Regions from separate parts of the Massilia aerilata genome, predicted to be linked through region 1. Evidence: predicted binding sites of a transcription regulator. Region 1 holds the regulator's gene; each other region holds the start of a gene.
The links. The regulator FNR, encoded in region 1, switches genes on or off when oxygen is low (the NO sensors DNR and NnrR bind a similar motif). The targets are predictions, from matches to a motif close to TTGATNNNNATCAA.
Positions count from the first base shown of each region.

Region 2: the regulator FNR is predicted to act here: its motif matches at 2,658-2,671, upstream of ACFPO9_RS24565 (KamA family radical SAM protein).
Region 3: the regulator FNR is predicted to act here: its motif matches at 1,704-1,717, upstream of ACFPO9_RS27415 (XrtA system polysaccharide chain length determinant).

Region 1 covers NZ_JBHSMZ010000006.1:407,093-411,256, forward strand. Annotated here, with positions in the region: gene ACFPO9_RS10965 (cytochrome ubiquinol oxidase subunit I) at 1-1,039, opposite strand, end outside; gene fnr (fumarate/nitrate reduction transcriptional regulator Fnr) at 1,238-2,008, shown strand; gene udk (uridine kinase) at 2,009-2,665, opposite strand; gene ACFPO9_RS10980 (hypothetical protein) at 2,843-3,118, shown strand; gene ACFPO9_RS10985 (M1 family aminopeptidase) at 3,317-4,164, opposite strand, start outside.
Region 2 covers NZ_JBHSMZ010000024.1:236,988-241,151, forward strand. Annotated here, with positions in the region: gene ACFPO9_RS24560 (MFS transporter) at 1-1,135, opposite strand, end outside; gene ACFPO9_RS24565 (KamA family radical SAM protein) at 1,157-2,569, opposite strand; gene ACFPO9_RS24570 (cache domain-containing protein) at 2,853-3,302, shown strand; gene ACFPO9_RS24575 (methyl-accepting chemotaxis protein) at 3,342-4,164, shown strand, end outside.
Region 3 covers NZ_JBHSMZ010000026.1:468,268-472,431, forward strand. Annotated here, with positions in the region: gene ACFPO9_RS27410 (XrtA-associated tyrosine autokinase) at 1-85, opposite strand, end outside; gene ACFPO9_RS27415 (XrtA system polysaccharide chain length determinant) at 122-1,666, opposite strand; gene ACFPO9_RS27420 (S1 family peptidase) at 2,112-2,813, shown strand; gene ACFPO9_RS27425 (XrtA/PEP-CTERM system exopolysaccharide export protein) at 2,962-3,546, shown strand; gene ACFPO9_RS27430 (hypothetical protein) at 3,737-4,164, shown strand, end outside.

The DNA of each region.
Region 1 (4,164 bases):
GCAGCCACAGGCTCCAGGCGCCCAGCGCGATCATCAGCAGGCCCAGGCCGACCATCGCGCGGAAGCTCCAGAAGATAATCAGGGCGTTGGGCCGCTCGTCCTTCGGGAATGCCTTGAGGCCCCTGATCTGGCCGCCCCAGGTGTGCGTGAGTATCCAGCTGCCGACGCGCGGGATGCCGAGTGCGAATTTCGTTTCCTCGTCCTTCATGGAAGGGATGCCGAACAGCAGCAGCGGCAAGGGCTTGTCGCCTTCGTTTTCCCAATGCCCCTCGAGCGCCGCGATCTTGGCCGGCTGGTGCTGCAAGGTGTTCAGGCCATGCATGTCCCCGACCACGGCCTGGATGGGCGCGACGATCAGCACCATCCACATCGCCATCGACAGCATGGTGCGCACCGCTTCGTTGCCGCGGCCTTTCAGGAGATGCCAGGCGGCGGAGGCGCCCACGAACAAGGCCGTCGACAGGAAGGCGGCAATCGACATGTGCACCAGCCGGTAGGGAAAGGACGGGTTGAAAATGATTTTGAGCCAGTCGACCGGCACCATGCGTCCATCGACGATGGCATAGCCCTGCGGCGTCTGCATCCAGCTGTTCGAGCCGAGGATCCAGGTGGCGGAGATCAGGGTGCCGAGCGCGACCATGCAAGTGGCGAGGAAGTGCAGCCCGGGCCCGACCTTGGTCCAGCCGAACAGCATCACGCCCAGGAAGCCGGCTTCCAGGAAGAAGGCGGTCAGCACCTCGTAGGCCAGCAGCGGCCCGGTGATGGCGCCGGCGTATTCGGAAAAAAAACTCCAGTTGGTGCCGAACTGGTAAGCCATCACGATGCCGGAGACCACGCCCATGCCGAAAGTCACGGCGAAAATCCGCAACCAGAACTGGTACAGGTCGACGAAGACCTGGCGCCTGGTCTTCAGCCAGCACAGCTCCAGCACGGCCAGGTAACTGGCCAGGCCGATGGTGATCGCTGGAAACAGGATGTGGAACGACATCGTGAACGCGAACTGAAGGCGCGCCAGGTCCAATGCCGCCAAGCCGAACATGTGAGCTCCCCTTATTGTTGTGTACAGAATCTAGCACGCGCCGGGGTGCGCACGATTGCCAGGGTGGCAAGGCAGGCCTGCGGTCAAAATGCGACGTCATGTGAACAGGCGTTCAACTGTTCCGGCGGGAAGATGCACAGTCCTCGAACAGCGACCGTATAATCACGGATATTGACCCCCAACCGTCTCCACCGACCGATGATCCAGGCCATCAGCTTACCGACCGACGACAAACTGCTGAACGTGCAAACCCTGAAGGCCAGTTGCGCGGCCTGCAGCATGCACCAGCTCTGCCTGCCGATGGGCCTCGCGGATGCGGACATCGACCGTCTCGACAAGATCATCGGCCGCCGCCGGCGCGTGGCGCGCGACGAGCCCCTGTACCGCAAGGGCGATCCCTTCCGCAACCTGTACGCGGTGCGTTTCGGGCATTTCAAGACTTACCAGGTGAACGCCGCCGGCGAAACCCAGATCACCGGCTTCCAGATGGCCGGCGAACTGCTGGGCATGGACGCGATCAGCAGCGAATGCCACCACTGCGATGCGGTGGCGCTGGAGGACAGCGAAGTCTGCGAGATCCCCTTCGGCAACCTGGAAGAGCTGTTCGGCCAGGTGCCGACCCTGCTGCGCCACTTCCACCGCATGATGAGCAACGAGATCACGCGCGAGCAGAACGCCATGCTACTGCTCGGCAATATGCGGGCGGAACAGCGTTTTGCCGTCTTCCTGGTCAACAAGTCGGCCCGCTACGCGGCGCGCGGCTATTCGCCGACCCAGTTCGCCCTGCGCATGTCGCGCGAAGACATCGGCAACTACCTGGGCCTGACGATCGAGAGCATCAGCCGCCTGCTGTCGCGTTTCAAGAAGATGGGCCTGCTGACGATCGACAAGCGCGAGGTCACCCTGCTCGATCCGGCCCGCCTGAAGGCGCTGGCGGCCGGCACCGAGCAATGCAGCCCGATGGCCTGATCAGGGCTGTTCGAGTTTTCCGCGCTTTAACTCATCGATGACGCTCGCGACCTTGGTCGTGATGACGTCGACCGCCGGGCCGTTCGCGCCGTGCGGCAGGATGACGTCGGCGTGGCGCTTGGTCGGTTCGATGAACTGCTTGTGCATCGGGCGCACCGTTTCCAGGTACTGGTTGACGATGCTCTCGGTCGTGCGGCCGCGCTCGGCAATATCCCGCTGCATGCGGCGGATGAAGCGCACGTCCGGCGCCGTGTCGACGAAGATCTTCAGCGACATCATCTTGCGCAGGTCCGCGTCGTAGAGGGCGAACAGGCCTTCGATCACGATCACCGGGGCCGGCTTGACCGGTATGGTCTTGCTGGAGCGGTTGTCGATCGTGAAATCGTATTCCGGCATCTGGATCGTTTCGCCATTGCGCAGGGCGCGCACGTGCTGCACCATCAGCGGCCAGTCGAAGGCGTCCGGGTGGTCGTAATTCTGCCGGCGGCGGACTTCAGGGGTGAGTTCGGACTGGTCGTTGTAATAGTCGTCCTGCATGACGACCGACACCATCTCGGCGCCGAAGGAAGACAGCACCTGCTGCGTCACCGTGGACTTGCCGCTGCCGCTGCCGCCGGCCACGCCGATGACGAAGGGTTGGAAGGAATTCTGGTTCATCCCCGAATGATACCGGAGCGGGGCGCGAACTGACAGAGGCAGTCATTTGTTCATAAACTTTAAGCATGCACACTGGACAGGCCGTGCGGCATGTCCTACAAAGACGGCCGAAGCCCTCCTATGGTCGGCGCTGGCCCGCCTATCCATGATGGTCTTCCCTACTATTAGGAGATGATCATGAAAACAGTGCAAGGCCTCTTCATCGGCAGCATGATCGCCCTGTCCCTGGGGGCATGCAGCGCGACACGCACGAGCGGCAGCGACATGGACGCCAGTTCCGCAACGGGTTCGACCTCCAGCGGTTCCACAACCAGCGGCACAATGGAAGGCAACACGATGGGCACCACCGGCAGCCCGGGCACGGTGGGCGCGTCCGGCCAGGGCGCGGGGGCCACGTCGACGACCCCGCCGACGACGCCGCCCACGGACCCGCAGCCGACCGATCGGCGTTGAGTTTCTTCGCAATGCGAATGCCGGGCCGGACTGGTACCAGTCGTATCCCTGGATCCGGCAGCCTACCCGCCTGGCCGCCATCCGCCAGGCGGCGGTTCGAGCATCGACTTGATGAAGCCGAGGGCGTAAAGTCGCGGCGCCTCCCCTTCCGTGTGCCGGGCCGGTACGGGCCGGAGCGCCGGAGCGGCGCTCCAGCGATCAGTCGACGCTGACCTCCTTGCGATTATCGCGCGACACCCGGTCGATCATCTTGTTGTAAGGGTCGACGCCGACCTCGAAAGGCCGCGCCTTGACGGTCACGGTCAGCACCGGATTCGCGCCGCTCAGCACCCGCTTCTCCAGCAGCAGCACCTTCTCGTCCGCCTCCTTGGCCCCCCTGGCGCGCGCGAACACGCCGATCTCCACCGGCTCGTCGTAGGCGCGCGCCGTCTCCTTGCCCTTGCCGTCGGCCTCCATCTTCGCCAGGTGCAGCTTCATCGTCACGTCCCACTGGCCGTCAGGGCGCTTCTTGGCAGTGGCTTCCGTCACGCGGTTATCGTAGAAAACGATCTTCTCGAACAGGTCGGTGATCAGCGCCTGCTTGTCGGCCGGCGCTTCCTGGCGAATATAGGCGACCAGCTCGGCGGAGGTCGTGAACGGCGACTCCTGGTAGCCCTTGTCGACCAGGAAGCGCTTCAATGCGCGGTTCAGCGCTTCCTCGCCGATCTCGTCGCGCAGGCGGTAGAAGACGAGGCTGCCCTTGCGGTAGTGGATGTACTGCTGGTTTTCCACCCGCACCAGCGGCAGCTCCTCGATCGCTTCGCCGCCGCGCGAGCTGAGGTAGCGATCCAGTTCGTAGCGCAGGAAGCGGCGCATCTGGTGGCGGCCGTATTCCTTCTCCATCACCATCAGCGCGGAATACTGCGACAGCGATTCGATCAGCATGCTCGAGCCCTGCACGTTGGCGGCGGTCACCTGGTGGCCCCACCACTGGTGCGCCATTTCGTGGGCCGTCACGTAGAAGACGTAGTCGATGTCCTCCTTGTCGCGCAGGTCGGCGATGAAGC
Region 2 (4,164 bases), on a different contig from region 1:
GGCCGAGCAGGTCGGGACGCCAGAACCCGACCACCTGGCCGAAGCCGGCCTGCACCAGGAAGGCGCCGATGAAGATCAGCAGGTTCAGGCAGGTCGCCGCGCGCCCGGTCAGCTCGCGCGGCAGGCTTTGCGCCACGATCGCATACTCGATGCCGGTGATGGTGCCGACCAGCGTGAACAGCACCGACAGGGTCTGCAGGCTGGGCTTGTAGCCGATCACGAGGAGTGCCTGCACGATCACGAACAGGGCCACGCCAACCGCCGCCACGTCCAGCGAGCGTATCCCGCGCCGCCCTGCCCACTCGGTGATCATGCCGACCGCGATCGCGCCGAAGATCACCGAGGCCATGCCCATGTAGAGCAGATAGGCCACGGCGCTTTCCGGAAAGCGCGCGACGTCGGACAGCCAGCGGCCGATCCACAAACCCTGGATGCCGAAGAAGACCGCATGCGGCAGCAGAACCAGCGAGATCGTGTTGCGGAAGGCCGGCGTGCGGTAGACGTCGAGCACCGAACGCACCGTCGGCGCCTTGCCGCCCTGCGGCTTCGAACGCGGACTCACCAGCCAGATCAACAGGCCCGAGCAGGCCGACAGGACGGCCAGCAGGATGAACAGGCCGCGCCAGTCGGTATGCTGCAGCAGCGCGCGCACCGGCATGGTGCTCGATGCCGCGCCCAGCCCGCCGACCGCGATCAGGTAGCCCTGCACCGAGGGCAGCTTCTTCGGCGAGATCCAGATCGAAATCGCCTTCACCGCCGACATGAAACAGCCGCCCAGGCCAAGGCCGATGATGGCGCGCGCCACCACCAGCTGCGCGAAGCTGTGCCCGTGCCCGAACATCCACGCGCCGCTGGCGGCAAGGAACATCAGCACCAGCTGCACCTTGCGCGGCCCGTAGCGGTCGAGCGCGATCCCGACCGGCAGCTGGACCAGCGCGAAGGCGAAGAAGAAGGCGCTGGTGAGCAATCCGAGCTGGCCGGGCGTGAGCGCCAGCGCGCCGACCAGCTGCGGGGCCAGCACGGCGTTCACGTTGCGCAACAGGGAAGACAGGTAGTGTCCCAGCGCGAACGGCAGGAACACGTAGAAAAAAACCGCCACGCCGGAGAGGCGTGGCGTCGTCTGGTCAGCGTCCATGACAGGAAGCTCGGGCGCGAGTTACGCGGCGTCGGGCTGCGAATCGCTGGCGCGGCGGTCGCGCGGCGCCTGGACGATGGGGGTCACGCGCCCGGCCGGCACATGGAAATCGGCGTCCCCGCTGTCGGCGTCGGCTTCGAAGAAGAATTTCTTGCGGCCGAAGGCGGGCTTCAGGTGATCCAGCCAGGTCGCGTCCGGGTCGTATTTGGCAAAGAAGGGACGGCGCACCCACGCCGGATTGCGGGCCTGCAGGAACTGCAGCGCGAACAGCTTTTCGCCGTTGATGGTGACCACGCCGTCGATCACGACCTTGCCCGGGAAGGCGCTCATCGACGGCCCGCGCACCGTGCGCGACAGCCCCGACACCATGCTGTAGGCGGACTGGAAGATCTCGTGGGCGCGCGCCAGCGGCAGCGAGAAGTACTCGCGCGGGCCGGTGTCGCGCTCGACGAACATGTAGTACGGGATCGCGCCCAGGCGCACGCCGGTGGTCCACAGCTCGGCCCAGCTGTGCGGATCTTCGTTGATGTGGCGGATCAGCGGGCCCTGCATGCGCAGCGTGGCGCCGGTGCCGACGATGCGCTTGACGGCCTGCTGGGCAATGCTGCTGCGCAGCTCGACCGCATGGTTGTAGTGGCCCATGATGGCCAGGTTCTTGCCGGCCCTGACCACCTTCTCGAACAGGCGCAGCAGGTCGTCGCTGTCCTTGTCGGACACGTAGCGCTGCGGCCAGTAGGCCACCGACTTGGTGCCGATGCGGATGTTCTGGATGTGGGCCAGCTCCGGCGCCAGCAGCGGCTCGATGAATTCGGTCAGCGAGCGCGTATTCATGATCATCGGGTCGCCGCCGGTGATCAGGACGTCGGTCACGTCCGGGTGGGTCGCCAGGTAAGCCACCAGCTCGGTGCATTCGCGGGCGTCGAACTTCATGTCGTCCATGCCGACGAACTGCGGCCAGCGGAAGCAGAAAGTGCAGTAGGCGTGGCAGGTCTGGCCGGCGCTGGGGAAGAACAGCACCGTCTCCTTGTACTTGTGCTGCAGGCCCTTGAGCGGGGCGTCGTTCACGCGCGGCACGTTGTGGGTCATCTGCCCCGCCGGGTGCGGGTTCATGCGCATGCGGATGTCGTGCACCAGCTTCGCGATCGCGGCATCGTCCTTCTTATATAGCACCAGGTCGCGCAGCTGCTCGTACTCCTTGGCGGGCAGCATGTCGCGGTGCGGGAAGGTCAGGCGATAGATCGGATCGTCAGGGATGCGGTTCCAGTCGATCAGTTGCTCCATCACGTATTCGTTGGTGCGGAAAGGCAGGACGTGGGATACCACCTGGACTGCTTCCTGCAGGTCCGGGCTCATCCACTGCCACTGGCGTGCGGTGGCGATCGACTGGCGGGTATAAGGCTTGAATTTCGCTGGCAGGGCGTCTGGCGTGGTCACGGGAGTTCTCCATGGAGAAGAAAGGTTGACGTAAGGAACCGAAATTGCCGGCAGGAACTGATGGTAGACAGCGCCCCGCGACCTTGAGTTGCCATGAATCAAGTCTAATCCGACACCCTGTCGGAATATGACTAAGCACTGTGGAAGATCAGTTCCGGCTTTGCGACGCCACATCGGCGAGTGCTTGCGTTAAGACAATTCCTCAAGAGTGCCCACGGCGTAGAGTACTAAATGCAATTTGGCAACATTCAGACCAGCCGTCACTTCGAAAGGATTCGCCACTATGAAGCTGCTCGCTACCGCAACCGCCCTGTGCCTGGTCTCCGCCGCCGCACTGGCCAATGAACCGACCGAGAAAGACGCCATCGCCATGGCCGAGCGCGGCGCCGCCATGGTCAAGGCCAAGGGCAAGGAGGAGGTGATGAAACGCATCAGCGCCAAGGACCCGGATTTCGTCCAGGGCTCGCTGTACATCGACATGCGCGACGTCAAGACCGGCATTGTGCTGGCCCATCCCTACAACCCTTCGATCGTCGGCAAGGACCTGACCGACGTCCCCGATGCCAATGGCAAGAAGTACCGCCGCGGGATCATCGAGCTGGCCGCCGCCAAGGGCAAGGGCTGGGTCGACTACCAGTACAAGAACCCGACCAGCGGCAAGATCGAGCCGAAGACCACGTATATCCTCCTGGTCGACGGCGTGGTCCTCGAGGCAGGCCTGTACAAGAAGTAAGCACCAGCGCTCGAAAAAATGCCCGACAAGGAGTAGACCATGCTGAACAAACTGCGGATCGGTCCCAAGCTGCTGCTGGCCCCCGGACTGGTGCTGGTACTGCTGCTGATGCTGTCGGGCGCTGCGTACTACGGGATGGTGCGCCAGAACGCATCGCTGGAAAACATGGTGCAGGTGCGGGCCGCGCGGCTGCAGAACACGGCCGACGTGGCCGGCGACGCCAAATACGTCCACGCCAACGCCTACCAGCTGCTGGCCTGGATCAACGGCAGCTTCGCCAAGAACCGGCTCGACGCCCTGATCGCCGACATCGGCCGCCGCCATGCTTCGCTCAAGACCCAGCTGGGCGAGCTGGCGAAGGTCACCAGTGGCGCCGAACGCAAGCCGGTCGACGCCTCGCTGGCGGCGCTGGCGGCCTACGTCAAGGCGGTGCAGGAGACCATCGAGATGGCCCAGGTCGACCAGTCGATCGCGACCAACTCGATGCAGAAGGCGGAAAAGGAATTCGGCACCCTGAACCAGCAACTGGGCCAGCTGGCCGCGCTGGAAAAGAGCCTCAGCGAACAGGCCTATGCCGCCGCGCGCGAGGAATTCCACAGCCTGGGCAAGACCATGGCCTTCCTGGTGCTGCTGTCGATCGCGGTGTCGATCGTCGTGACCATGCGGGTGCGGCGCGCGATGCTGGGCGATATCGGCGCGATCTCCACGGTGGTCGACGAACTGGCCGCCGGCCGCCTCTCGGCCAGCGTCAGGAACGAGGGCCGCGACGAGATCGCCGGCGTCTCGCGCGCGCTCGATCACACCATCGCCACGCTCAACCAGACCCTGCGCAGCGTGCTCGATTCGGTGCGCTCGATCGACA
Region 3 (4,164 bases), on a different contig from region 1:
TCGCCTCGGCGGGGCTGGCAGGGACGGCCGTGGCGGCGCTGCGCTGCCGGTCGATGCGGCTGGCTGCTTTTTCAATAATGCTCACGTGGTACTCCTTGCAATCTTTGCGGGGGCGCCGCGATTAAAGCGTGGGGTGGGACAGGATGGCCGCCATGCCGGCCCCATAGATGCCGAACAACACCAGCACCGATACCCCGAGGGCGGCCAGGCGGCGCTTGCGGCGCACGGTCTGTTCCGCGGTCCAGTTCATGCCAATCGAGCCGAGCACCGGCAGGCCGGTGACCTCACGCAGGGTGGCCTGGCTCAGGAAGGTCGGGCGCAGCTGGCTCATCAGGAAGGCGACGGCGATGCCGGCCGCCAGCGCGCCGGCAAACACCAGCGAGAACAGGCGCAGGCGGTTCGGGCCGGTCGGCTGGGTCGGGACGATCGGCGGATCGATCACGCGGAAGGCCAGCATGTCGGTGGCGGACGACAGGTCGCCCGACAGGCGCGCCGATTCGCGGCGTTCCAGCAGTTTCTGGTAGTTTTCCTTGTTGACCTGGTAGTCGCGATTCAGCTGGGCGAGCTGGGCTTCGACTTCCGGCACCTGGCCGCTCTGGGTGCGCAGGCGCGCCACGCGGGCCGCGTATTCCTCGACCCGGGTACGCATCGATGCCACATGGGCCTCGGCCTGCGACAGCGAAACGCTCAGCTGCTGCAGCATCGGGCTGTAGCCGGCGCCCGGATCGGCGCTGCGCTTCTTGTTCTTGGCCAGATCGGCCTTTTGCGCCAGCAGCTGGTCCAGCAGGCGGCGATTGGCGACGATGTCCGGGTGCTGCTCGGTGTACTGCAGACGCAGCGCGTCCAGGTTCTTCTGGGTGGTGGCGATGCGGTTTTCGAGTTCCGGATCGGTGACCGGGATTTCGACGACTTCGCCTGACTTGCCCGGCTTGGCCGGCTCGCCCGAGATCTGGCGGCGGATCGCGTTGCGGGCCTGCTCGGCCTCGGCCAGTTCCAGGCGCGCCTGGCTCAGGGCGTCGGTGGCCGCGATCAACTGGCCGCTGAAGTCGCCGCCGCCTTCGCGCGGCAGCAGGCCCATGTTCTTGATCTTGAACTCTTTCAGCGAGTTTTCGGCGGCGGTCAGCTTTTCTTCATACGACTTGATCTGGTTGTCGATGAACTGTACGGCCTTTTCCGAATCCTGCGTTTTGCCGCCGTAACTGCCCTCGACGAAGATTTGTAGCAGGGACTGTACGATGTCCTTGCCGAGCTTCGGGTTGCTGGCGTTATAGGTGATCGTGTAGATGTCGTCGCGCTCGGTGCCCGCAATCTTGATCTGGGAGATCAATTCGTCGACCATCTTTTCGTGTTCCTTGCTGTCCTTGGCCTTGACGTCCAGGTCCACCATGCGCATCAGGCGCTCGACGTTCGGGCGGCTGATCAGCGTGCGGCGCATGAACACCACCTGCTGGTCCAGGTTGGGCATCGTGGTCATGCCTGACAACAAGGGCTTGAGGATGCTCTGGGTATCGACATAGACACGGGCGGAGGCCTCGTACTGGTTCGGCAGGCGCAGTACCACGGCCCAGCCGATGACGGCGATGGTCCAGGTAATGGCGACCGCGTACCAGCGGTACTTGCCGATTGCTTTAAGGAAATTCAGGAGGGTGGCTGTGATCTCTGCCATCGTGTCAATCTCACAATGAAAAATCTGGAGTCAGGTAGTGATCCAGATCAAAGGAAAATGGAATACATCGCATCATCGCTTGTACTCAGGGCAATTGCAATTAAGCACAAGAAAAATGTGAAGGGCTCAACAAGGCGTACCTCGTCTACAACACAAATTCCTTTAAGAAACCCGGAGTTAGGCTAGTTTTGGATTGGCTTTGTGAAATTATTGACGGGGTTTTAATGAAATCGCTTCCATTTTTTGCATTGAGGAAATAGGACTATGACGTGCAAAGCATTCATGAAGTAGACTTGCGGAATCGCAACTTTCTCAAAGTAACTGCTTCATTGTAATGTCTAAATTGCAAAAAGGGGTGCACGGTTGGTGCGCTATCGAAACACCATGGAAGCTGTGGCAAGCTGTGTTGGCTGGCTTGGCAGCAATTTGCGTACTGGCGCCAGCAGTGGCGGCCGACTTGACGGCCGTGATTCCGGTCGTCAAGCGTTCAGTGGTGGGCGTCGGCACTTTCGAGCGCACGCGCAGTCCGTCGACCGTGTTCTTCGGCACCGGTTTCGTGGTGGGCGACGGCTTGAGCGTGATTACCAATGCGCACGTGGTGCCCGAAAAGCTGGACGAGGCGCACATGGAGCAGCTCGGCATTGTCATCGGCGACGGCGACATGGTGCGCTTTCGCCCGGCCCAGCTGGTGGCGCGCGACACCGAGCACGACCTGGCGCACCTGCGCCTGAGCGGGCCGCCGCTGCCGGCATTGAAGCTGGGTGATTCGGACGGCGTGCTCGAGGGGCAGGGCCTGGCCTACACCGGCTATCCGCTGGGCATGGTGCTGGGCCTGCATGCCGCCACCCACCGCGCCACCCTGGCCGCCGTCACGCCGATCGTCATGCCCTCGCTCAATTCGCGCAAGCTCGACCCGCGCCAGGTGGTGCAGCTGCAGCGCAGCTCCTTCGATATTTTCCAGCTCGACGGCACGGCCTATCCCGGCAACAGCGGCAGCCCGGTCTACGACCCGGCCAGCGGCGAAGTCTGGGGCGTCATCAATGCCGTGTTCGTGAAAGGACTGAAGGAGAGCGCGATCAGCAATCCCAGCGGGATTACCTATGCGGTGCCGGTAAAGTATGTGAAGAATCTCATGCAACAGAAGTGAGGCTTTGGGAAAGTTTTCTAGCGTGCGAGGCTTTTCCTAAAGCACTATGTTATACAATACATAGCCGTTAGCGGCTTATTAACATTTGTGTTGGACGAAAGGGAATGACGTGGGCAAGTACAAGGCGAACCTGATCAAACATACGGCAATGGCGGCCACCGCTGCGCTTGCACTGGTCCTGACCGGCTGCGCCACCCGGACTCTTCCGCCGCAAACCCAGGTGACCAATCCCGACTACCTGATCGGGCCGGGCGACACCGTCAACATCATGGTCTGGCGCAATCCGGAGGTGTCGATGTCGGTGCCGGTCCGTCCGGATGGCAAGATCACCACCCCGCTGGTCGAAGACCTGCCGGCCGCCGGCAAGACTTCGACCGACCTCGCGCGCGACATCGAAAAGGCGCTCGCCAAGTTCATCCAGCAACCGGTGGTGACCGTCATCGTCACCAACTTCGTCGGCAATTTTAGCGAGCAGATCCGTGTGGTGGGACAGGCCGCCAAGCCGCAGGCCCTGCCGTACCGCCGTGACATGAGCCTGATGGACGTGCTGATCGCGGTCGGCGGCGTGACCGAATTCGCGGCGGGCAACCGTGCCAGCCTGATCCGTACCGTCGACGGCAAACAGCAGAAATTCAACGTCCGTTTGGACGACCTGATCAAGGAAGGCGATATCTCGGCCAACATGCCGATGCGCCCAGGCGATGTGCTTGTTATTCCTGAAAGTTACTTCTGAAGCTCTGTCAGTTTTCTTTACAGCATAGGAAGATTAAGCACGATTCTTATCGGCAACTATAGTTTTAAGTGGCTGATTTCTAAAGCGTTGCTTTTGAGCAGGCATGGGGTGGCATAGGTATTGCTTACTCTTAAAGAATCTGGCATTGTTTATGCTGCCTAACTGTTTAGATACCGAACGAGGACCTTAAGTGGCTACCGAAGACCCGCACGCAAGCGAAAATGGCAAGCTTTCAGCAGACACCGGCATTGAGCAGGTCCAATTTGCCACCTCAGATCCCTTGTCGGTAAAAGGCAAGGCGCGTCGTCGCTTTGCCAGGGCCGGAGCCGGTGCGACTGGGGTGTTGCTGACTTTGCACAGTCAGCCCGGCATGGCATGTACTTTTTGCGGTGTTTCGATGTCGGCCGCCGTATCGGCAGTGGGTAAGCAAAAGACCACTGCCGTGATGAGCCATCAGGCACGCTCCCCAGTCTGCTACGGCAAATTGCCGCGCGAATGGACCACCATGTCCTGGCCCAAAGGGTGTGCGTCTGGCGACTTGTTTCGCAAGCATTTCAGCTGCAGTTCGCGCAGTCCGTATTACAACGTGACCTGCAAGTCAATCATGGCAGGATCGAG